2 regions of the Pseudoalteromonas sp. SR41-1 genome follow, and region 1 is predicted to be linked to the other one. Evidence: predicted binding sites of a transcription regulator. Region 1 holds the regulator's gene; the other holds the start of a gene.
What was found. The regulator sigma-54, encoded in region 1, starts transcription at its own class of promoters, with help from an activator protein. The targets are predictions, from matches to a motif close to GTTGGCACGNNNNTNGNNT.
Positions count from the first base shown of each region.

Region 2: a site for sigma-54 is predicted at 9,316-9,334, ahead of H5118_RS16790 (diacylglycerol kinase family protein). Genes of this name have one in related genera too.

Region 1 covers NZ_JACJEK010000002.1:10,643-22,270, reverse strand. Annotated here, with positions in the region: gene lptA (lipopolysaccharide transport periplasmic protein LptA) at 1-454, shown strand, start outside; gene lptB (LPS export ABC transporter ATP-binding protein) at 451-1,176, shown strand; gene H5118_RS01555 (RNA polymerase factor sigma-54) at 1,246-2,745, shown strand; gene hpf (ribosome hibernation promoting factor) at 2,772-3,059, shown strand; gene ptsN (PTS IIA-like nitrogen regulatory protein PtsN) at 3,064-3,516, shown strand; gene rapZ (RNase adapter RapZ) at 3,535-4,380, shown strand; gene H5118_RS01535 (HPr family phosphocarrier protein) at 4,423-4,695, shown strand; gene mgtE (magnesium transporter) at 4,827-6,185, shown strand; gene H5118_RS01525 (protein disulfide oxidoreductase) at 6,388-6,795, shown strand; gene H5118_RS01520 (YgiQ family radical SAM protein) at 6,966-9,143, opposite strand; gene H5118_RS01515 (EAL domain-containing protein) at 9,276-11,465, opposite strand; gene H5118_RS01510 (SRPBCC family protein) at 11,577-11,628, shown strand, end outside.
Region 2 covers NZ_JACJEK010000021.1:15,489-27,116, forward strand. Annotated here, with positions in the region: gene H5118_RS16740 (GNAT family N-acetyltransferase) at 1-656, opposite strand, end outside; gene H5118_RS16745 (carboxylesterase) at 663-2,051, opposite strand; gene H5118_RS16750 (ATP-binding protein) at 2,041-4,761, opposite strand; gene H5118_RS16755 (Lrp/AsnC family transcriptional regulator) at 4,834-5,289, opposite strand; gene H5118_RS16760 (monodechloroaminopyrrolnitrin synthase PrnB family protein) at 5,426-6,595, shown strand; gene H5118_RS16765 (aminotransferase class V-fold PLP-dependent enzyme) at 6,597-7,721, shown strand; gene H5118_RS16770 (RNA-binding protein) at 7,705-8,193, opposite strand; tRNA gene H5118_RS16775 (tRNA-Ser) at 8,684-8,776, opposite strand; tRNA gene H5118_RS16780 (tRNA-Ser) at 8,829-8,919, opposite strand; gene H5118_RS16785 (hypothetical protein) at 9,138-9,278, opposite strand; gene H5118_RS16790 (diacylglycerol kinase family protein) at 9,604-10,473, shown strand; gene H5118_RS16795 (DMT family transporter) at 10,511-11,440, opposite strand; gene H5118_RS16800 (PLP-dependent aminotransferase family protein) at 11,544-11,628, shown strand, end outside.

The DNA of each region.
Region 1 (11,628 bases):
CAATCAAATTTCAATAAGTGCCGACAAGCAAGAAGGTCAATTGAAAGCTAATGTGGGTATTTTTGAGAAAAACGTTGAGATTATTCACGGTAATCGCCGCATTACAGCCGATCGCCTCGAAGTACACAAACGTGATGAACTTGGTGATAATAAACAATTATTAATTGCCACAGGTAGCCCTGCGCACTTTGAAGAAAAGCAATCAGACGGCACGACTATGAGCGCCAGTGCTGACGAAGTACGTTATGATGTATCTAAGCGTTTTTTAACGCTTGTTGGTAATGCACAAGTATCGCAAGCCGGACAAAAAATAAATGCTAAAAGCATTACCTACGACATAGAGCAGCAGCTCATCAGTGCCGAAAAAGATGAAAACTCAACTGACCGCGTTCACACAATTTTAGTACCGATCGAAACTAAAAAAAGTAAAAAAGGCGATAAAGGTCAACCATGAGCACATTAAAAGCAGAACTATTAGCAAAAAGCTATAAAGGTCGTGAAGTTGTAAAAAACGTCGGCCTTGAAGTACAAGCTGGCAGTATAGTTGGCTTACTTGGCCCTAACGGTGCTGGTAAAACAACGACTTTTTATATGATTGTAGGGCTTGTTCCTAGCGACAAAGGTAAAATATCTATTGATGATAACGATATTACTCTTTTACCTATGCATAGTCGTGCTAGATTAGGCATAGGCTACTTACCACAAGAGTCATCGATTTTTAGAAAGCTGACTGTTTATCAAAACTTAATGGCCATTTTAGAAACGCGCAAAGAACTAAATAAACAAGCCAGAGAAGACACGCTCAATAACTTATTAGATGAATTTAGCATACAACACATTCGTGATAGCCAAGGTATGGCATTATCGGGGGGAGAACGTCGTCGTGTAGAAATAGCACGAGCGCTGGCAGCAGATCCTAAATTTATATTACTGGATGAACCGTTTGCCGGTGTTGACCCTATTTCGGTATTAGATATAAAGAAAATAATAGAACATCTTAAAAATCGTGGGATTGGTGTATTAATTACCGACCATAACGTAAGAGAGACCCTTGATGTTTGTGAAAAAGCCTACATTGTTTCTCATGGGGAGCTGATTGCATCAGGTACTCCAGAACACGTATTAAATGATAAAACAGTACGCGATGTTTACTTAGGCGAGCAATTTAGGCTGTAACATTTACGCCATGTCTTTAAGCATCTGCTAGTATTAATTATAACAACATAAAAGGATTGTTAGAGATACATGAGGCAATCACTACAGCTGCGCATGGGCCAGCAACTTACAATGACTCCACAGTTGCAACAAGCTATTCGTTTGTTGCAACTCAGTACATTGGATCTCCAGCAAGAAATACAAGAAGCTCTCGACAGTAATCCACTATTAGAGGTTGAAGAGGCAGACTATTCCGAAGACGCTGCTGGTAAAAACGAGCAAAAAGCTGATACCGATGACATAACTGTTAGCGCATCTGCTGATGATGCTCCGAGCGAATACGAACAAGATACTGGTGAAGCACTTGCAAAAGACACGCTAAGTGACGACATGGCTATGGATGTCAGTTGGGATGAGTACATGAGTGCCGCTCCTGCAGCCTCATCAGGTCCAATGCCTGAAGACGAATCAATATACCAAGGCGCCTCTACTGAAACGCTCCATGAGTATTTAATGTGGCAATTACAACTAACGCCATTTAGCCCTACAGACGAAGCTATTGCTATTGCTATTGTAGAAGCTGTCGATGATTCAGGTATTTTAACACTAAGCTGCGAAGAGATTTTAGAAAGCTTTAATCAAGAAAACGAAGATGATAACGAAGTCGAACTTGATGAAATTGAAGCGGTATTAAAACGCATCCAACTGTTTGATCCTGTTGGTATTGCTGCACGTAGTTTACAAGAGTGTTTGTGTATTCAGCTTAATCAATTTGATAAAGAAACACCTTATATTAATGAAACGAAAATGATTTTAACCGAGCATATTGATCTATTAGCAGCTCGCGACTATCGTACATTAATGAAAAAAACGAAGCTCAAAGAAGAAGAGCTTAAAGAAGTAATTACACTAATACATACTCTCAACCCAAAACCTGCAGATACTATTGTAAGGGAAGAATCTGAGTATGTTATTCCTGATGTGTCAGTTAAAAAAATTAAAGGCCGCTGGGTTGTCGAATTAAACCCAGATAGCATGCCTAAAATTCGTGTCAATAGCCAATACGCAGCAATGTCTCGCACTGTAAAATCAAGTGGCGACAGCCAGTTTATTCGCTCACATTTACAAGAAGCTAAATGGTTTATTAAAAGCTTAGAAAGTAGAAACGACACGCTATTAAAAGTTACTAATTGTATTGTTAAGCAACAACAAGGCTTTTTTGAACATGGCCCTGAAGCCATGAAACCAATGGTTTTAAATGATGTTGCTGAAATGGTAGAAATGCACGAATCGACAATTTCTCGCGTAACTACTCAAAAGTACATGCATACACCCCGTGGTATATTTGAGCTTAAATATTTTTTCTCAAGCCATGTAAGTACTGAAAACGGTGGTGAATGTTCATCTACAGCAATACGTGCGCTTATCCGAAAATTAATCGCAGCAGAAAACTCAGCAAAACCATTGAGTGATAGCAAAATAGCGGATATATTGGCTGAGCAAGGAATTAAAGTAGCGAGACGTACAATCGCAAAATACCGCGAATCTCTTGCTATTCCACCGTCAAATCAGCGTAAAAGTCTGATTTAAGACGCTAAACTAAGAGGGTAATGCTTATGCAACTAAACTTAACTGGTCGTCACGTAGAATTAACCGATTCACTAAGAGACTATATTAATACTAAATTTGCGAAGCTTGAAAGACACTCTGATCATATTAACAATGTTCATGTCATTCTCGATGTAGAAAAATTAAATCAAAAAGCAGAAGCCACAATACACGTAAGCGGTGCTGAGCTATTTGCCTCTACAGAACATCAAGATATGTATGCCGCTATTGACTCGTTGATCGACAAGCTCGATCGCCAAGTAATCAAACACAAAGAGAAGCTTGCTCGACACTAATATGATGAAATTAAGTTCACTTATATGCCAGGACTGCAGCAAAGCTGCGGTCCTTTTTAATAGCAAAAAAAGAATTTTAGAGTTCATTAGCGAACTTGCTCACGACAAACTTCCGTATTTACCGCAACAAGATATTCTTAATGCTTTAATGAGCAGAGAGAAATTAGGTAGTACAGGTATAGGACGTGGCATTGCTATTCCTCATGGAAGAATGAGCGGTGCAGAAGAGCCTTTGGCTTTAGTGCTCGTTAGCGAAACTCCAATAAACTTTGATGCAATCGATAATCGCCCTGTTGATATTTTTGTCGCACTCATCGTACCAGATGGCGATAACCAGCAGCACTTAAAGACTCTAGCAACCATTGCTGATAAACTAAACAACAAAGATTTTTGTAAACAGTTACGCAGTGCAAAATCTGATACTGAGCTTTACCAAGTTATTGTCGATCAATCATAGTTTTATAAAGGGTGTTAAATGGAGTTAATTATCATAAGCGGCCGTTCTGGTTCTGGAAAGTCGGTTGCTTTGCGCGTTGTAGAAGATTTAGGTTATTATTGCGTAGATAATATTCCAGTAAACCTACTACCTTCATTAGTTCGCAGTGTGTCTGATAGCTACGATAAAATTGCTGTTAGCATAGATGTGCGCAACATACCTAAAGAACAAGATGAATTTAACGATATTCTTGAATACTTACCAGGCTTTGCAAACCCTACGTTATTTTATTTAGATAGTGACGATCAGACATTGATCAAACGCTTTTCTGAAACACGCAGATTACACCCACTATCAATAGACTCGTTGCCTCTTGATTTAGCCATCAAAAAAGAAAAAGAATTACTTGATGTATTAACCACTCGCGCCGACTTTATGATAGATACGACTGATTTAAGTGTTCATCAACTCGCTGAATCTATTCGTGAAAAGATTTTAGGTAAAAAAGATAAGCAACTGATTGTCACATTTGAATCATTTGGTTTTAAACACGGTATACCAAAAGAAGCAGACTACGTATTTGATGCACGCTTTTTACCAAATCCACACTGGGAACCAGAGTTGAAGCCTTTAAATGGGTTAGATCAACCGGTTAAAGACTATTTAGCTAATCACAGCATAGTGCAAAAATTCACATGGCAAATTCAAACATTTGTACAAACGTGGTTACCGCATTTAGAACGAAATAACCGCAGTTATTTAACCATTGCTATTGGGTGTACAGGTGGGCAACATCGCTCTGTGTATTTAGCGCAAACTATCGGTGAAAGTTTTGCAATGACACATCCCAATGTAAAAATTCGCCATCGCGAACAAGAAAAATAATATAGCTGAATAATCACCTGTTCAGCTTAGGTAGAGTAAGTTATGCATTGTGAAGATACCTTTTTAATAAAAAACAAATTAGGCTTACACGCCAGAGCAGCTACTGTGCTTGCGCAATTAGCAGTACAATTTGATGCTACAATTACATTATTCCAAGATGACAAAGAAGCAGCAGGCGATAGCGTACTTGCATTAATGTTACTTGAAAGTAGCCAAGGAAAAGAAGTTAAAGTTGTTTGTAAAGGCCCTGATTCTGAGCAAGCTTTACACGCTGTTGGAGAATTAATAGCACAACGCTTTAATGAACAAGAATAATCTGTTTTATAAAAACAATATTCGCATTACTAGTGCTTCAATTAAAACAGATATATAAAATAAATAGGTTAGTAACGCCAGTTAACTCACCTCCCCCCATAAAGTAATATAACAATTTATAAAGGACGCCAATGCCAGAAGCTTTTGAACAAGATTATCCACTACAGCAACTAAAGCAGGTGACGAAGTCACTCAATAGTGGTCAATTTGTTCAAGTTAGGCGCATGCTCGCAAAAACGGCTCCTTGTGATACCGCATTATTATTAGAATCATCACCGCATAAAATTCGCCGACTGCTTTGGCAATTGGTCGATCCTGATGTGCAGGGTGATGTTCTTGAAGAATTATCTGAAGATGTTCGTTTAGGCATTATTGCCCAAATGGAACCTAAGCACATTGCCGCCGCAACTGAAGACATGGGCCACGATGACTTAGGTGAAGTATTACGTAGCCTGCCAGATACCGTCTATAAAGACGTTGTTAGCGCGATGGACATTCAAGACCGTGAACGTGCCACGCAAGCACTGTCATATCAAGAGCGTTCAGCAGGTGCGCTAATGAACACCGATACGGTGACCATTCGCCCTGATGTAACACTCGATGTTGTACTTCGTTATATTAGACTGCGTGGTGAGTTACCAGAGGGTACAGATGATTTATATGTTGTTGATAAACATAACTGCTTTATAGGCGCTTTATCGCTGAGTACATTATTAACTAATCCGCCAGAAAAAATTGTCCGCGATTTAATGGATGAAGATTGTGAGTCTATCCCAATCTCAATGGATGAAAGTGAAGTAGCGCAATTATTTGAGCGTCATAATTGGATATCGGCCCCAGTGGTGGACGATAACGACCAACTCCTCGGTCGTGTTACTATCGATGACATCGTTGATGTAATCCGAGAAGATGCCGAGCATAGCTTATTAAGCCTAGCCGGTCTTGATGATGAAGAGGATACATTCGCGCCAGTACTAAAAAGCTCTAAAAAACGCTCAGTTTGGCTAGGAGTTAACTTACTAACCGCACTTGCAGCTGCTTTTGTAGCTAGCTTTTTTGAAGGCACTTTAGATGTGCTCCCTATTTTGGCTGTGCTTAACGGTATTGTCCCTTCTATGGGTGGTGTTGCTGGTAGCCAATCATTAACGCTTGTTATCCGTGGTATTGCAGTAGGTCATATAAACCAAACAAACCAACGTTTCTTGATGATGAAAGAACTGGCCATTGGCGCGCTAAACGGTATTTTGTGGTCACTATTAATTGCGGGTGTTATTGCGCTATGGCAGTGGGACTTTATGCTTGGTGGCGTACTCGCCTTCGCTATGTTTATGAACTTAGTGGTGGCAGGTGTTGCTGGTGCAAGTATTCCAATAATTCTTAAAAGAATGAATATAGACCCTGCTCTTGCAGGGAGTGTGGTGCTAACCACGGTGACTGATATTGTTGGTATATTCGCCTTTTTAGGTACTGCTACATGGTTGCTGATATAAATTAAACGCTTTAAATGTAAAAAACTACAGCAAAAATACTTAGGGTAAATCAGTAGCTATGGCAACGGATACCAAACATAAAAATGACATACCTAAAAAAACGCTAAAACAAAAAAGCGTATCCATATTAAAAAGTCTACTGGTATATGGCTCTATATTTTTCGTCATTTATACCGCCGTCAATTGGTGGCGGCAACCTGTCATGCCAGCAAATCCTCAATTACAATTAATCGACTATAAAGGGCAAAACATTAATTTAGCAGCAATGAGCCAAGATAAACCCACGCTTGTGTATTTTTGGGGAACTTGGTGTCCTATTTGTAGTATTACCTCCCCTGCCATAAACGAACTCGCAAACGAGAATAAATACCCTGTTGTGAGCATCGCGATAAAATCAGGCTCTGATCAAGAGCTGCATGATTATTTAAATGAGCAAGGCTACAGCTTCAGTACTGTTAACGATCAACACGGGGAGATATTTTCCGATTGGCAGGGACAAGTCACGCCATCTTATATAATCTTAAAAGATAATAAAATGACGCAAGGACTCACCGGCATTCAGCCGTTATGGTCACTTAAATTGCGTTTGTGGTTATCATCAATGCTTTAAAAAAAAGCTAAACTTAGCACAGGATATCTAAAGAGAGGGGGGCTCTAAAACCTCACTCTTTATCACCTACAATAATATAGATAATAAAGAGCAAAGCTGACTTAATTTACGTATACAAAAGCTAAAAAACGCGTACCGCAATTAGCCTTATCTATTAGCGAATAAAATTACTAACGTGTGCTTTGACGATTACCGCCCACTTTTGGCTTAGTGTTTGCCTTTTTAAATTGGCTAAAACCAGTATGTCGCGTTAGTGCCGGACGCCCACCTTTTTTACCACCTTTACCTGATTTTTCATCGCGCCCTTCTTCTGGCACTAAACAGTTAGGCCCTTTACCAATTAAATTAGCTTTACCCATTTTACGTAGAGCTTCACGTATCATTGGCCAACCAGCTGCATCGTGGTAGCGTAAAATAGCTTTATGTAATCTACGTTGGCGTGCGCCTTTAGGTACTGGAACAACTTCTGAGTTGTTTTTTATATTACGTAAAGAGTTCATCTCTGTATGGTAAATAGTCGTCGCATTAGCCATAGGTGATGGGTAAAAATTTTGTACCTGATCAAGCTTAAAGTCGTTTGATTTAAGCCATAAAGCCATGTTTACCATGTCTTCATCTTTTGTACCTGGGTGAGCAGATATAAAGTAAGGAATTAAATACTGCTTTTTACCGGCTTCTTTAGAGTACTTATCAAATAGTTCTTTAAATTGATCGTACGCTCCCATACCTGGTTTCATCATTTTTGATAATGGACCATCCTCTGTATGCTCTGGCGCTATTTTTAAGTAACCGCCTACATGGTGCGTTACTAATTCTTTAACGTAACGCGGGTCGCGTACAGCTAAATCGTAACGTACACCTGAAGCAATCAATACCTTTTTAATACCCTTAACTTCACGTGCTTTTTTATACAAATCTATTGTTGGCGTATGATCTGTATCCATGTGTTTACAAATATCTGGATACACACATGATAAGCGTCTACAGGTACTCTCGGCCTTTTTACTAGTACAGCGCAGCTTATACATATTCGCCGTTGGGCCACCTAAATCAGAAATAACACCAGTAAAGCCGGGAACTTTATCTCTAATTTGTTCAATTTCTTCAATAATAGATTCTTGCGAACGACTTTGAATAATGCGCCCTTCATGCTCTGTAATTGAGCAAAACGAACAACCACCAAAACAGCCACGCATAATATTAACTGACGTTTTAATCATATCGTAAGCAGGTATTTTAGCATCACCATAACTTGGGTGAGGAATACGCTGATACGGCAAACCAAATACAGCATCCATCTCATGTGTTTCTAATGGATATGCTGGCGGGTTTACCCAAATAGAGCGATCGCCATGTCGTTGGTAAAGCGCTCTTGCACAACCAGGGTTTGTTTCTTGATGTAAAATTCGCGAGGCATGGGCGTATAAAGGTTTGTTAACACTTACTTGCTCATAAGCAGGTAACTTAACATAGGTTTTTTCCCACGGCTTAGGACGTGCAGGCTGAACCATGATTGGTTTTGCCGCTTCTGCTTTTAAATCAATACCCGCTTGTTTAAATTCAGATTTACTACAGCCAACATCATCCGCGCCATATGGGTTTGGAATAGGGTCTATTTTACCAATTTTATCAATAGCGGTAGAATCACTGCCACGCCAACCAGGTAGAGGCTCTTTTCGAATAACAGCCGTGCCGCGAATATCCTGAATCGTATCCATCGTTTCACCCGCCGCAATACGGTGTGCAACTTCAACTAGCGGGCGCTCTGCGTTACCGTAAATTAAAATATCGGCTTTTGCATCAAACAAAATACTACGACGTACTTTTTCCTGCCAATAGTCGTAATGAGCAATACGGCGAAGGCTGGCTTCAATACCGCCAATAACAATTGGGATACCTTTGTATGCTTCACGGCATTTTTGCGAGTAAATCATCACGGCGCGATCTGGGCGCTTACCGCCAACGTTATTAGGCGTGTAAGCATCATCGTGGCGCATGCGCTTTTCCGCTGTATAGCGGTTGATCATCGAATCCATGTTGCCGGCTGTTACACCAAAAAATAAATTCGGTCTGCCGAGCTCCATAAATGCATCTTTAGAGTCCCATGCAGGTTGGGCAATAATCCCCACTCTAAAGCCTTGCGCTTCAAGTACACGGCCAATTACCGCCATCCCAAAACTAGGATGATCAACATACGCATCACCACTAATTATTATTATGTCGCAACTATCCCAGCCAAGTGCATCCATTTCTTCACGTGTAGTTGGTAAAAATGGCGCGGTGCCATAACATTCAGCCCAGTATTTAGGGTATGAAAATAAGGCGCGCTTAGCTTTGAGTGTGCTCATAATTGTGGCCGTAGAATAACAAAAGGCGCGAATTATACCCTACTAAATTCTTTATATATACAAAGTAGTCAAAGCATATCGCGCTTTAAATTCTAAATCGTTCATTAGCTTAAATAATAAGTTAATCTTTTTTTAGCGTTTATTTATAAATTCTATCAATTCATGCTCAGGCATAGGTTTAGCATACATAAAACCTTGTACCTCATCACAGCCTAAGTTTTTTAAGAACTGAGCTTGTTCTTGTGTTTCAACGCCTTCAGCAATCGTTTTTAAACCCAACTTAGCACCAAGAGAAATAACTAAGGCAGCAATAGCGCCAGTGTCATCATTTGGCAGATCCTTAATAAATGCACGATCTATTTTCAACCTATCCAAGGGTAAACTTTGTATATAACTAAGCGATGAAAAGCCAGTCCCAAAGTCATCAATAGCAACCTCAATCCCTAACTCTTGAAGCTCTCTAAGTGTATTAATAACAGTTTCGAGTTCATCCATTACTACGCTTTCTGTGACTTCTAACTCTATGTTTTTTGGCTTAACGCCATATTTTAATAATGTATTTTTAACGTTTTGAGCATAGCCTTTTACTTTAAACTGCGGAACAGACACATTAACCGCAATACAAATTTCGGTACCCATATTTTCTAGGCGCTTTTGTTGTTGGCAAGCTTGCTCTAAAACCCACTGCCCTATATCAACAATCAAGCCCGCATCTTCTGCAAGTGGAACAAATACCGCTGGCGATATATATGATCCATTACCGGTGGGCCACCTAAGTAATGCCTCACACCCAATTAGAGACAAGTCTCCTAATGAAAGTTGAGGTTGGTACCATACCTCTAACTTGTTTCGAGCAAAATCATGGCGTAATTGCCTAATAATTCCTATGCGCCAAGCCATTTTATCTTGCATGTCAATATTGTAATAAACGCCTTCTTTATGCTTTGCTTTTTTAGCTTGGTCAAGTGCAATATAAGCAACTTTAAGTGTATCAATCCCGCTACTTTGAAAGTCTTGCTGTTGGCATAAACCCAATCTAAAATCGATAGGCAATGTATGCTCTTCTGCGCAAAATGGAACACCTAACTGCTCATTCAATTTTTTTAAGTCGAGTTCATCACAGCGAATAATAAAACCAAAAACATCAGCACCAATACGAGATAGTAACTTAGCTGTTGGGTAGTTTTCTTTTAACCTTTGCACAATGCCAATTAATACTTTATTACCGACCTCTTGCCCTAAGCCATTATTAATATCTGCAAAATTAACTATATCAAGTAGTACAAATACATAATCATTCACGTGCGGCTTTTGATAACGCTCTACCCGTTCAATAAAATTGGTACGATTTGAAATACCTGTAAGCACATCTTTATAAGCTGCATCTCTTAACTTTACAAACAGCCTTATATTATCGAGGGCAACACTCACATTTGTTAAGAAGATTTCAGCAAACTGCAATTGTGCTTGCAAAGGAACATGGTCACATTCTATATATAAAGCCGCTTTTCTATGCTTACTTTTTAATACAAATGTTGCACTTGAGTCTGTATGTTGATGCTTTGATAAATCAAAACACAACTCAACTTGTTTAAATACTTTGCTATCAACATTAATTAATTTTTCACCAAAGTAGTCTTCGTAATGCCCACAACCACCTAATACTTGAATAAAGTCATCGCCGTCTAATTTGCTGCACACAAGCCCTCGAGGTGAACACTTTAAAATAATACTCATGTGCTTGATGATTTCTTTGCATAGTTGCTTAATATCAGTAAGCCCTAAAATAGACTTTGATGCAGAAACAATCGTGTTCATTGCATCACTTTGATATTCAAGCTGGCATACCTGCTCGTAAGAGCGAATAGCGGTTATGAGCGATGTTACTAATTTAGAGCGAGTGAGTTCTGTTTTAGTTTTATAATCATTTATATCGTATTCACGTATTACTTTTTCTTCTGGTATATTACCAGCTTGCCCTGTTCTTAAAATAATTCTCACATGTTGATTATTTAATTCGTCACGCACCCTTTTTACAACCTGCAAGCCAGCATCGTCAGTTTCCATAATAACGTCTAAAAAAATAACTGAAATATCGTTATTTTCAGCTAAAATCTCTATTGCTTCAGCTCCCGAATAGGCATCATGAAATCGCAAGCCTGCCCCCAAAAACTCAACCCCAGACAAAGCTAACTTTGTTACAGAGTGGATCTCAGGTTCGTCATCAACAATTAAAATATCCCAAAACTTAGTCGGCTCAATTACTGCATCATCTTCATAGTCTTGTTCAAAAAATAAAAAATCGTTTTGATCTGACGACATTCGCTCTCCTAGGTAGCAATTTATAAATTATTTTTGGTTTATAATCTAATTCATACTATAGTCGATTAATAAAAAGTTGTTGTATTTCAACTCAAAAAACTAATAAAAGGTGTGCTTATTAAACCATTAAAAATATTAATCAAAGGCGTACTGTTATTGTTAT
Region 2 (11,628 bases), on a different contig from region 1:
GGCGTAATTTGCGTTCCTTGCAGCCATTCAATATCAATATTTTGTTGCGCTATTTTAGCTCGCTCTTTTTTAAGTGACTTACGTTTTCGTGAGTTAAGTATTTGCAAAAAATCGTCAAAGGTTTCAAAACCTTTATTAAACCACTGAAATTGCACACCCACTCTTAGCATGGCATGTTGCTCAGTTAATGATGTTGCTTGGGCTTGGTCGCAAAAATTAACATGCCACCCCGACCACCTTTGCTCAGCACTGTGTATATTAAGTTGCTCTGTAATGTACTGATACACCGCATTTGGGTTAGCGTGCTCGATAGCAATACGCTTGCCTTCAATAGGGCTAAAGGGAATGCCAGATAGCCACTTGGGATAATATTCTAAACCGTGTTTTTCGTATGCCTCAGCCCATGCCCAGTCAAATACGTACTCGCCGTATGAATGACTTTTTAAATACCCAGGTGCAAGCGCAATGAGCGTATCATCTTCAAAAATAGCGAGGTGATGGGGCTGCCAACCGCTTTTTTGTGTTACGCATTGGCTTTGCTCAAGGGCATATAAAAAAGCATGTTGAGTAAATGGTTCATCACCAAATAAACGTTGCCACTGCGCCTGATCAATCTCATTAATACTGCTAAACCATTGGTGCGAAAACGTTCCCATGACTACTTACCTTGTAGTTGTTCTAAGCTGTTCTACGTTTTTAATAAACGTACTAATTTGCTTTTTAAGCTCGGTAAAATGAGGATTATAAGTTAAGCGTTGTAAAGCCGGATAGTGTTTTAAGTTGGCGCTTGTACGCTCTCCTAGTTGTGGATTTTTAGTTGTTTTACATGTTTTATACAGGGACTCGTCGTTAATAAAGCTGCCACAATTACGATAGGTTGCGTTAATTCCATAATGTGGATTTTGCGGTGAGTTAACAATAGCAATATGCGACATACCATGAATTTTTTTACACTGAGGCGATGTGCATTGCGGGTTATTTACTGTGTAGTCACTAGCAAAGTCTAGCGGTAAAATATCAGTGCTTCCATAAAGTACTAAAGTATCGAGCGGCTTATATTTTACTGAATTATCTTTATGTAATGCACTTAATAATTTTAGCGTGGCACGCGTATCTATCGTGGTATCAATATCGCTAAGTACACTAAAAATAGGTAATTTAAGTGCAGAGCGTTTGTTTAAGCTACTTACGCTTGCAAGTGACATAGCATAGTACGACGTGGCAGCTGCATTTAAAGGAAATGATTCATACTTAGCAAAGTCTACATCGGCGTCTTTATCTATCCAATTAACAAAGGGTATGGCATCAATCCACTTTGCTATCCAGCCGTACTTATTATGTGGCTCGGAGCCTGGCGAATAAAGCATAAGCGCTTTAATTTTGGGTGAAACAGTGTGCTTGGTTGCGTAATCAATAAGTAACGCTGCACCGGTAGAGTAACCTGCGAGTATCACCTCATCAAAGTCTTGCACCGAGCGTTTAATACCGTATTTTATTGCCTGTTGCCATTGGCTAACCTCTACATTGAGTAATGCACTTGCGGCGCTTCCATGTCCTGGTAATAAAATAGTACGCACAGTATAGCCTTGTTGATAATACACTTGTGCTAAATCGTGATACGTAAAGGGTGAGTCAGTTAGCCCGTGAACTAATAGTGCAACTTTATTGCTGTTTGGATGCGTAAGCTCAAAAGGGGCAATAATATCTGCAATAGTAGGGTCAGGTTTTCGCGTACCTTGTGTTACTAATTGCTGGTACGTTTGTGTAATAACAGGGCATGGCATATCTGCACGTGGATTGGTTTTATTTATATGTTTATATGCAAAATCTAAGTAATCGTTAAATGGTAAAAGTGCGTGGTAATTAAAGCGCTGGTGGTTGTGCTCTTTTTCAAAGCGTAATAAGCCTTGTTGCTTACTTTTTGTTATAAATTTAAAGTCGCTCGCCTGCGAGATACAGTTTTGAGCGATAGCTGTATGCGAAAAAACACTTAAAACAAAACCAAAAGCGACTCTTAAAACTATTCTTAAAATTAAACCACTATTGTTCATTAATTTCTGCATATTGGACAAGACACTCGGTTAGCTTAATGAGTTCAAGCGGTTTTGCAAGGTGCTGGTTAAATCCAACGGCTTGTGCATGTGCTTTATCCTCTGGCATAACGTCGGCAGTTAAAGCAATAATCGGGAGCTCTTGTTCAGTTTTAAACTGGCGGATCAGTGCCGTTGCTCTATAGCCATCCATTACAGGCATTTGGCAATCCATAAGCACTAAGTCAAAATGCTGCTTTTTAACTATATCAACGGCCAGTTCGCCATTTTCTACTATATACGGCACAATTCCTAACGAGCCAAGCATCGCTTTAATAACCATTTGATTTACTGGGTTATCCTCTGCGACCAAAATATCTAGCGAAGTAATATTAGTATTATCAAATGTAATAACATGTTCTTTTTTAGGTTCTGTTGTTTCTAATCGCATTGAAAATGTAAAAGTAGAGCCTTTATTTATTTCACTTTTAAGTGTTATATCAGCCCCCATTAATTGGCTTAACTCTTTCGCTATGGTTAAGCCAAGGCCTGTACCACCAAACTGCCTTGAGGTAGAACTATCCGCTTGGGTAAATGCGTTAAATAATTTTTTATGTTGGCTTGGTTTTATACCTATGCCGGTATCACTAACGGTTATAACTAGCTGTACTTTATTGGCGGCGGTAAACTCTGTTTCTATGTTTAAAGTAACGCTGCCTTGGCTTGTAAATTTAATCGCGTTGCTACATAAATTAAGTAATATTTGCTCAATTCGCATAGGATCACCAATAAACCAGGTATCAACAGGTAGCTTTGAATTAACTTGCCATTTAATACCTTTGTTAACTGCGCTTTGCTCAAACATGTTGTTTATACGTGTTATTAAAGCACCTAAGTCGAATGCAATAGATTCAATAACTAACTTTTGTGATTCTATTTTTGATATATCAAGAATGTCATTAATTAAGTTTAATAAGCTTTTAGATGCTGAGTTTATTTTATCTAAATAGCCAATGAGTGTATTTGCATTGTCTGTTTCTCTAGCAAGTGAAGAAAAACCAATAACGGCGTTTAATGGTGTTCGTATTTCGTGGCTCATATTCGCTAAAAATTGGCTTTTAGCCTGATTAGCTAAATCGGACTGCTTCTTTGCTTGTGCGAGTGAGTGAGTACGCTCTGCAACTTGACGTGTAAGTGCGATTTGTTGCTGATTAAACAGCAGTAAAACCATTAAAATTAAAGAACATACGGCAACTTGAAGTATGAGTAATAATAAAGTTAGTTGACTATTATGTAGTGTTAAAAAGCTTTCTTTAAGGGCTAGTTTTACAATCCATTTTTGCCCTGCAAAGTCCACATCAAATGACATTAAGCGGCTGCCTTTAGCTTGCTGAACATTTTGAGAGTAATTACTATAAAACGGCGGAGTGTTTGTATCTTCGTATATACCAATCGAAAACATATCAGACTGTTCTTTAGAAATTGCCTGCTCAATAATACTACGCACTAAAAATACACCAGTGGCATAGCCTTTAATTGTTTTTTCATCACTATGCTGGGAGTACACAGGGGCAAATAATAAATAGGCTGGTTTAGGTTGTTTGGTTTGCACTAACTGAATTATTTTAGTTCCTACTGGCATGTACTTTATAGCGGGGTTAAGCAGAGAGCTTTTTCGATCAGGGTTTGAAAATACATTGAAGCCAATAGCTTTTTGATTACCATTAAAAGGAGCTATGTATTTTACTATCACAAGGGGATCGCTACTTTCAAGAGGTTCGCCAACTACATCAATATCTAAATGATAAATGTTTGATATTTCTTGGGCAAAGACGTCGCGTTGATCTTGAGGTATTTTTGCGTTCCACGATAAGGCGTTAATAAATGCGTGCTGAGTTAGTAACTGGCTAGCATAAGAATAAAAATCTTGCTGGCTTAGCATGGGAGATGACTGTACCTGACTTGCTAGGCTCTGCACTGCAATAATACTACGATTTGTATATCTATAAAGGCTGTTTTCTATAACATGGACTTCACGTTCAGCAATTTTAATAGTGTTTATACGATTTTCTTGATCGTATAACTGCGTTGTTACCGCGACTGATAAAAATAAAATAGAGCATACTGCAATTGTCGGAAACGCCGATATATTATGTTGATTAGACTTTTGTGGTAATAAAGAAAGTAAAAGCGGAGTCGCAATTAATACTCCTAATGTATCACCAAGCCACCAGTAAGTAACATTCTTCCAATGATTATCAACACTGTAAACCGAGTTGAATTGGCTTAAGGCAAATACGCCAAAGTTAGCCGAAATTAAGCTGACCAATATTGCTATGACAAGGATAAAGTAAATTATATTTTTGCGCTTTTTAAAGCGCAGCGGGTGCCCAAGCCAATACTTTAAAAGAGCTGCGCCGACCATTGCCTGTATAACAACACCAAAGGCGATATACATAGCCTCGTTAAATGAGTTACCGACCAGGACTAGCTCATGAGCTGAACTATCAAAAATATTTAGATTAAATGCAATTGCAGCTACAAATAGAGGCGGGATAAAGCGCCACCACCAAATATAACAGCCAACTAAAGCTATGCCGGCAGGTAACCAAATTGGAATTATTTGCGAGTTAAAAGCAAGTTTAGTGAGTGCTATGCCGACTAAAAAATATGCCAAGGCAAACATGATGTAAAAAATAATGGAATGATTTTTAGAGTTAAAATTTTTCACATAAGGTCCAAGCAATTATTATTGTCGTTTTGAAATATCAGTATAGCTAACAGTAAGTTATTTTGGTTATTTTTATAAAGGTAACTGTTTTTTGCTAAATGACTGCTTTAACACAACTGTTGATTCTATATTTGCGATACAACTTAAGCCACCTAGTTGATGTTTCACAAACGTTTCGTAGCTCTCAAGATCATGTGCAATGATTTTTAATAAATAATCATAGCTTCCTGATATTACACAACACTCTAATACATGTGGTAACTTTTCTACATGTTGCTCAAATTGCTCTGCAGCACTTACCGAGTTTTGGCTTAATCGTACAAACGCATATACCAACACATTAAGGTTAAGTGCTTTAGGATTTATGGCGGCGTGGTAGCCGGTAATAATGTTTTCTTGCTCTAACTTTTTTATACGCCTTAAACAAGGCGTATCCGATAGGTTAATACTGCTGGCCAAATCTGAAACCGACATACGAGCTTGGCTTTGCAGTGCAATGAGTAATTGCTGATCTTTTTTATCTAACATAGTTGTCGGCTTTTATTAATTATTTTTATATTTGTAGTGATTATTGCTAAGTATTGCAGTTTTTACTAATTTTTTTGGCGTTTTACACTCATTGAACTCTGTTAGCATTTAACTATAAAAATAATAGAGCACAACAATGAACACACATACCGCTATTTTCGATCACTGGATACGAACAGAGTTTGTCACTTTAAATAGTGAATTAGAGCAGCTTTATTGGCAGCAAACCGATAAAGCAAATGTAGAAGGGGTAGGCGAGGCCTTAAAGCAACAATTAGAAAAAGAAGGCAACGTATTAATTAGCAATTTATTAGCCGAGGGAAACACAGATCAAGGCTTTGATAGCGCTTTTGACTTACTCGGTAACGTAGGATTATTTATGGCAGCGTGTAGGCGCCATGAAATTACTGAGCCAAGCAGAGAAACCACTTCACCGCTAATAGAAGCCTCAGCGCTTGCTATGCATATAGGCGCATCTATTGGCGTAACCCCTCGTTTTGCTACCGCCCACTTAACTACTCATAACAAAGCACTTAACGGTATTTATAAACGATTTACCAATTTACCTGATGAAAAGCTGTTTCTTGATTATAACACTCAAGGCATTTTGGCCTACAAACGGGCAAGTGATGCATTATTAAAAATATTGCCGTTAGGTATTTCACATCCCTTGTGTGGTGAGTTATTAAAAGTAGCTAAACAAGCGCTTATAGATGTAATTGAGTCAAACAATGCACTTTATTCTGAGCTCGATACAGATCGCTTTTTTAACTGCGTTCGCCCTTATTATAAACCGTACCGTGTAGGTAAAGAGGTTTACAGAGGGGCAAATGCTGGTGACTTTGCAGGTATTAACGTGATTGATATGCTGTTAGGGCTGTGTAGTGCAAACGAGCCTAGTTACTCGCAAATGCTGGTGGATAAGTTTTTATATATGATGCCAGAGGATCAACAAATCCTGCGAGAAGCCATGCGTATGCAAAGCTTTATGGATGACTTTTTACAAGCAGAGCAATATAAAAATACAGATTGGTTTAAAAGCCACGCAACGTTATTTATCCAAGTGTGTAAATTACATGGCGACACCGCAGTCGGTCATCATAATCAACTGGTTGAAAAGTTTATTGCTCAGCCCTCAAAAAATATGCAACAGCAGCATATGAGCAAGGTAACAGCAAGTGGTCCGCCGCTTCATGTGTTACTTGATTCGCTCGAAAAATTAAGAGATAGGCGAGCCAGTGCCAAACGCGACGATATAAAAACACGTTTTGACGATCTAAATACACTTAAAGAATGGGTTAAATAGTATGCTTAAAAATGATTTTTGTATGGCCGATGGCTGTTATTTATTAAACCACTCGGTAGGGCGTCCTCTTAAAAGTACACAGCAATATTTAGCACAGCACTACTTTTTACCGTGGGAGAGCTCAAATAAAGAACCTTGGCAACAATGGCTGCCCGCAGTTGAGCAATTTACTACCGCGCTTGGTAAGTTATTTAATGCGCCTAGTTCGCAGTTTTGTCCTCAGGTTAATTTATCAAGTGGCTTAACAAAATTGCTTATGTCGCATCCACGGCTACAGCAAAAAAATTGTAAAGTGCTTATGGCGCAAAGTGATTTTCCGAGTATGGGTTTTGCAATGCAAAAAGCGTTGCCAAAGTGCGCGCAAATCATATTTATACCTGAGCACGAAAACCTAACTGATATTAGTGTTTGGCAGCGTTATATAACCGCCGACATCGATTTAGTTTTTATAAGTCATGTATATTCAAATACAGGTGTACAGGCGCCTGTGTACGATATTGTAGCTATAAGTAAATTTACCAATAGTTTATCAATAGTTGATGTTGCTCAGTCAGCGGGTGTTATACCGCTTGATTTAAGCGTGCTCGATGCGGACTTTATGATTGGCTCGAGCGTTAAATGGTTATGTGGTGGCCCAGGTGCAGCTTATTTATGGGTTAACAAAAATCAAATAGAGTATTGTGAGCCTAAAGATGTGGGTTGGTTTTCGCATCAAAATCCATTTGAGTTCGATATTAACCACTTTGAATATAACGCCAGTGCGCTCAAGTTTTGGGGTGGCACCCCTTCTGTAGCGCCTTATATTATTGCCGCAAATAGTATTACCTACTTTGCAGAGCTAACAGCTCACAAGGTAAGGGTGCATAACTTAGCGATGCTTACGCTTATTCATGAGCAACTAAGCGAATATGTTGTATCACCTATGAGTGGTGATAAATGCAGCGGGACTGTTATTTTGTTTTTTAACAAGCAGCAAGACCATGTACTTACAGAGCTTAATAAAGCGAAAGTCAGTGTAGATGCTCGCAAATTTGGAATACGAGTATCGCCACATATTTATAATACTCAAGAAGACGTTGCGCAATTTATTTCTATAGTAAAACGAGCGCTTAAGGGTTTTGGCTAAGCTGCTGCTTTCTTTGCTTTAATGACTCTATTTTTTGCTGCGTTTGACTAATTGATGCGTCGTAGGCTTGTTTTAATGAATTTGTTTTAGTTGCGATAGCATCAGCAATAGACGAAGCGCCTAAACGATTGGCCTTATCTTGGGTCATATAATCTATTTGTTGTTTTTTAGCTGCGTATTCTTTTTGGCTTTGTTCAATAGATAGCTCAAGGCGCTTTATTTCACGCTCTATTTGCTGAACCTCTAAGTAGTCATCAACAGAGGTATCGGTGATACCTTTACCGGGCGTAGAGCTTTTATATGCTTCAATTACATTTATATCTTTTAGAGTAATAACTTGTGCATCTTTAGCGCAAGGCGTTTGGCTAAAAGTAGGAACGCCCTTAATTACACACTTATACACTGTTGTACTTTGTGCCAAGGTAAAAAATGGTGCTGCCGCGCAAAATGATAGCAATATGAACCGGATCATAGCTAAACCTAAAAGTGGCTAAAGTTGTGTTAATAATGCCCTAAGTTATTACTAGGCACAATTTGTTTAGTTTTTATAAATTTTAGGCACAAAAAAACCACAATTAAGTGGTTTAAATTAAGTATGTTCCAGAGGGGGGTAGACTTGCTTACATCCATGTAATCAATCGCTGCGCGACGCTTGCAGCGGCCCAAAATGTTCCAGACATTTTGTCGAACCCTGTCGAGGGTTCTCACCCTCCCAATTTAGTATCAGTGTTAAATTTTGGGCACAAAAAAACCACAATTAAGTGGTTTAAATTAAGTATGGTCCAGAGGGAGGGATAGACTTGCTTACATCCATGTAATCAATCGCTGCGCGACGCTTGCAGCGGCCCAAAATGTTCCAGACATTTTGTCGAACCCTGTCGAGGGTTCTCACCCTCCCAATTTAGTATCGGTGTTAAATTTTAGGCACAAAAAAACCACAATCAAGTGGTTTAAATTAAGTATGGTGGAGAGGGAGGGATTCGAACCCTCGATAGAGCTACAAACTCTATACTCCCTTAGCAGGGGAGCTCCTTCGGCCACTCGGACACCTCTCCAACGCATAACCGTTTGTATTGATGGAAGTAAAGAAAGCCACCAATTAAAATATGGTGGAGAGATAGGGATTTGAACCCTAGATGGGCTATAAACCCATGCCGGTTTTCAAGACCGGTGCATTCGACCACTCTGCCATCTCTCCGTGACGCAGAATAATACTTAGGTGATACCGCTGTGTAAATAGCAAAATGACTGTTTGCCTAAAAAATATACGTAAATGAGGTTTTTTTTGTAAATAAGGGGAAATTAAGGCAATTTTTAATAAAATAAATAGGTTGCAGCAAACAATGGGAGCTAAATAAGTGACTTCATTTAGTGGTTGAGTGTTCGCTGCACCGAAAAATAATCATGGTTGGGTGATTATTTATATTGAGCTGCACCGCTAAGTGCTAGTCTTTTACCAATCGTGTTAAGTTTAGCTAACATTCTTGCTTTACGGTTAGTTGGTTTAACGGCTACTTGCGCTACTGCTGTTTGATTTAATGTATTAATTGGTTTCATTATTTTGCTCCGGTCGTATCTGTTGAAATCGCGTGCATTTTGCACGTTGTTTGATTAAAAATACAACGATAAAAATTGAGCCTGAGAGATTAGTTAAACTAATCTGAATTGATTTTATTAATATGCGATTCAGTAAGTTGCATTACTGTTTTTGCATAGCTATTTATATGACGGTTGGTTTTAACCCCTTTGATGTTGGGGTTTTTGGTTTTTTAATTTATTTTTATGCATTTTATACAATGTTTTTTGATTATTTATTCAGATTAAAAAAATTTAATTAAACGTTTGTTATCTCACTCTAAAATACATTGCTGGAAACAAAAGCTTGTCACTACTTATAATTATTAAACCAAGTATCAAAAAACAGAGCCAAAAATCATTGGCATGGCTTAAAAATATCTGTAAAAAACGCAGCTTTTCTTATTGTATATTTACTACAACGGGAAGCTTTGACGATGACTGCGCTCAAATAAGGTTGTTACTGAGTAAATTTCCCAAAGTAGTTGCACTAGGTGGCGATGGTACATTGAACTTGGCGGTCAATGCGCTAATAGGGAGCAGTTGTTCGTTAGCATTATTACCTTGCGGTACAGGTAACGATTTCTCCAGAGGGTTTAATTGCAAAGAAGATGGTTGGCGAAAGGCATTATTTAATACACCGACAGCAATTGATATAGGAAAAATTAATAGCCGCTATTTTATTAATATTGCAGGGGTAGGATTTGATGCTCATGTGATTAAAACTATTAACGATAAAGCTAATTTTTCATCTTTTGATTACAGTTGGACGAGCATTAAAGAGCTATTTTATTATCAAGCTCAGCAGTTACAAGGTACGTTTAATAACGATGCTCGGCAGTATCAAAATTTAATTACTGTATTTGCTAATCATAAGTACTTTGGTGGCGGGCTAAAAATAGCGCCAAAAGCAGATTTAACTGATGGCCAGCTTGAGTGTTATCAAATGCGATCGGGTGGGCTTTTTTATAATGTAATAAGCTTTATTAAGTTATTTTTTAAGCGTCATGAGTATATAAAAAACCTTACCTATAGTCGCTTAAATACAGCTTCAATAAATACTGAAGGGCTATTGATTGAAGCAGATGGTGAGCTGATAGGTAAAACTCCTGCAGTTGTTAGTGTGTATGGACAGGCCTTACTTTTTCATATGCCAATAAAAAAGCGCCTACAGTAAAGTAGGCGCTTTTGCGTTAGTTGCGTTAATAACGCGTCTAACTGGGGACGGAGCCACTTTTAGCTATTGCTCTATTAGCTAAAAAGGCGTTAATTCGTTTTGTTGGGGTAAGCACAATGGCGTTACCTAATAGCACTAAGCTAAACCCTGCAAAGGTATTTGCGTGCCATTCAAAGCCTTCAAAAAAGCTACTCAGTGTTACTGCCACTAATGGGAATAAAACAATAACGTAGCTGGCTTTTTCAGGGCCTATATTTTTTAGTAGTGCAAAGTAACAACCAAAAGCGATTACTGTGCCAAATATTGATAAATAAAGTAATGATAACCAGTAGCTAGTTGGGGCGTTTAAACTAAATTGCACATCGTTCATTAATACATATAAAGCTAAGCCTATAGCACTATATAACATGCCCCATGCATTGCCCTGCAATACGCCAATTTGCTTACGAGAATTACGAACGCTTACCATGTTGCCCAATGAAGCCACAAAGGTGCCACCAAGGGCAAGTAGTAACCCGACCAATGCACCGTTACTTAAGTCGAACTGCTGTAACTGTGGCCAAAACAGACACGTAATACCTAATACAGCGAGTGCGGCACCGGTATAAATTCGTTTTGAGATAGGTTTACCAAAAAATAGTCGAGTGTTAACTATGTTCATAACCAGCAATAGTGAAAAGGCGATAGAGGTCATAGCGGAGGTTAAGTAATTTTGTGCCCAGTAAAGCATTAAGTAATTTAAGGCAAAATTACAAATAGCCAACAAAGCAAAAAAGCCATGATCGATTAATGAAAAGCGCATATCCGGTTTTTTGTACGCTACATATAACCACATTAAAAGTGCTGCAATAGCAAAGCGATAAAATAACGATAGCTCTACCGCAATATCACCTAGCTGAAATTCGATGGCTAACCAAGTAGAACCCCAAATTAAAACGGTTGTAATGTATAGCGCTGCACTTTTCATGGTTACTCTCCAAAGCCCGATTGAATGGCTATTTTAAGACCTGTCTGTATACTTACCATATACAGAAAAGTAAAAATGTAACCTATACAGATTTGGATGCGTGATGATAAGACAAAAAAATAGCCAGGGGCATGAGTTTCTATATCAGCAAGTTATTCAGTTGATCAGAGATATGAGCGCCCAGCAGG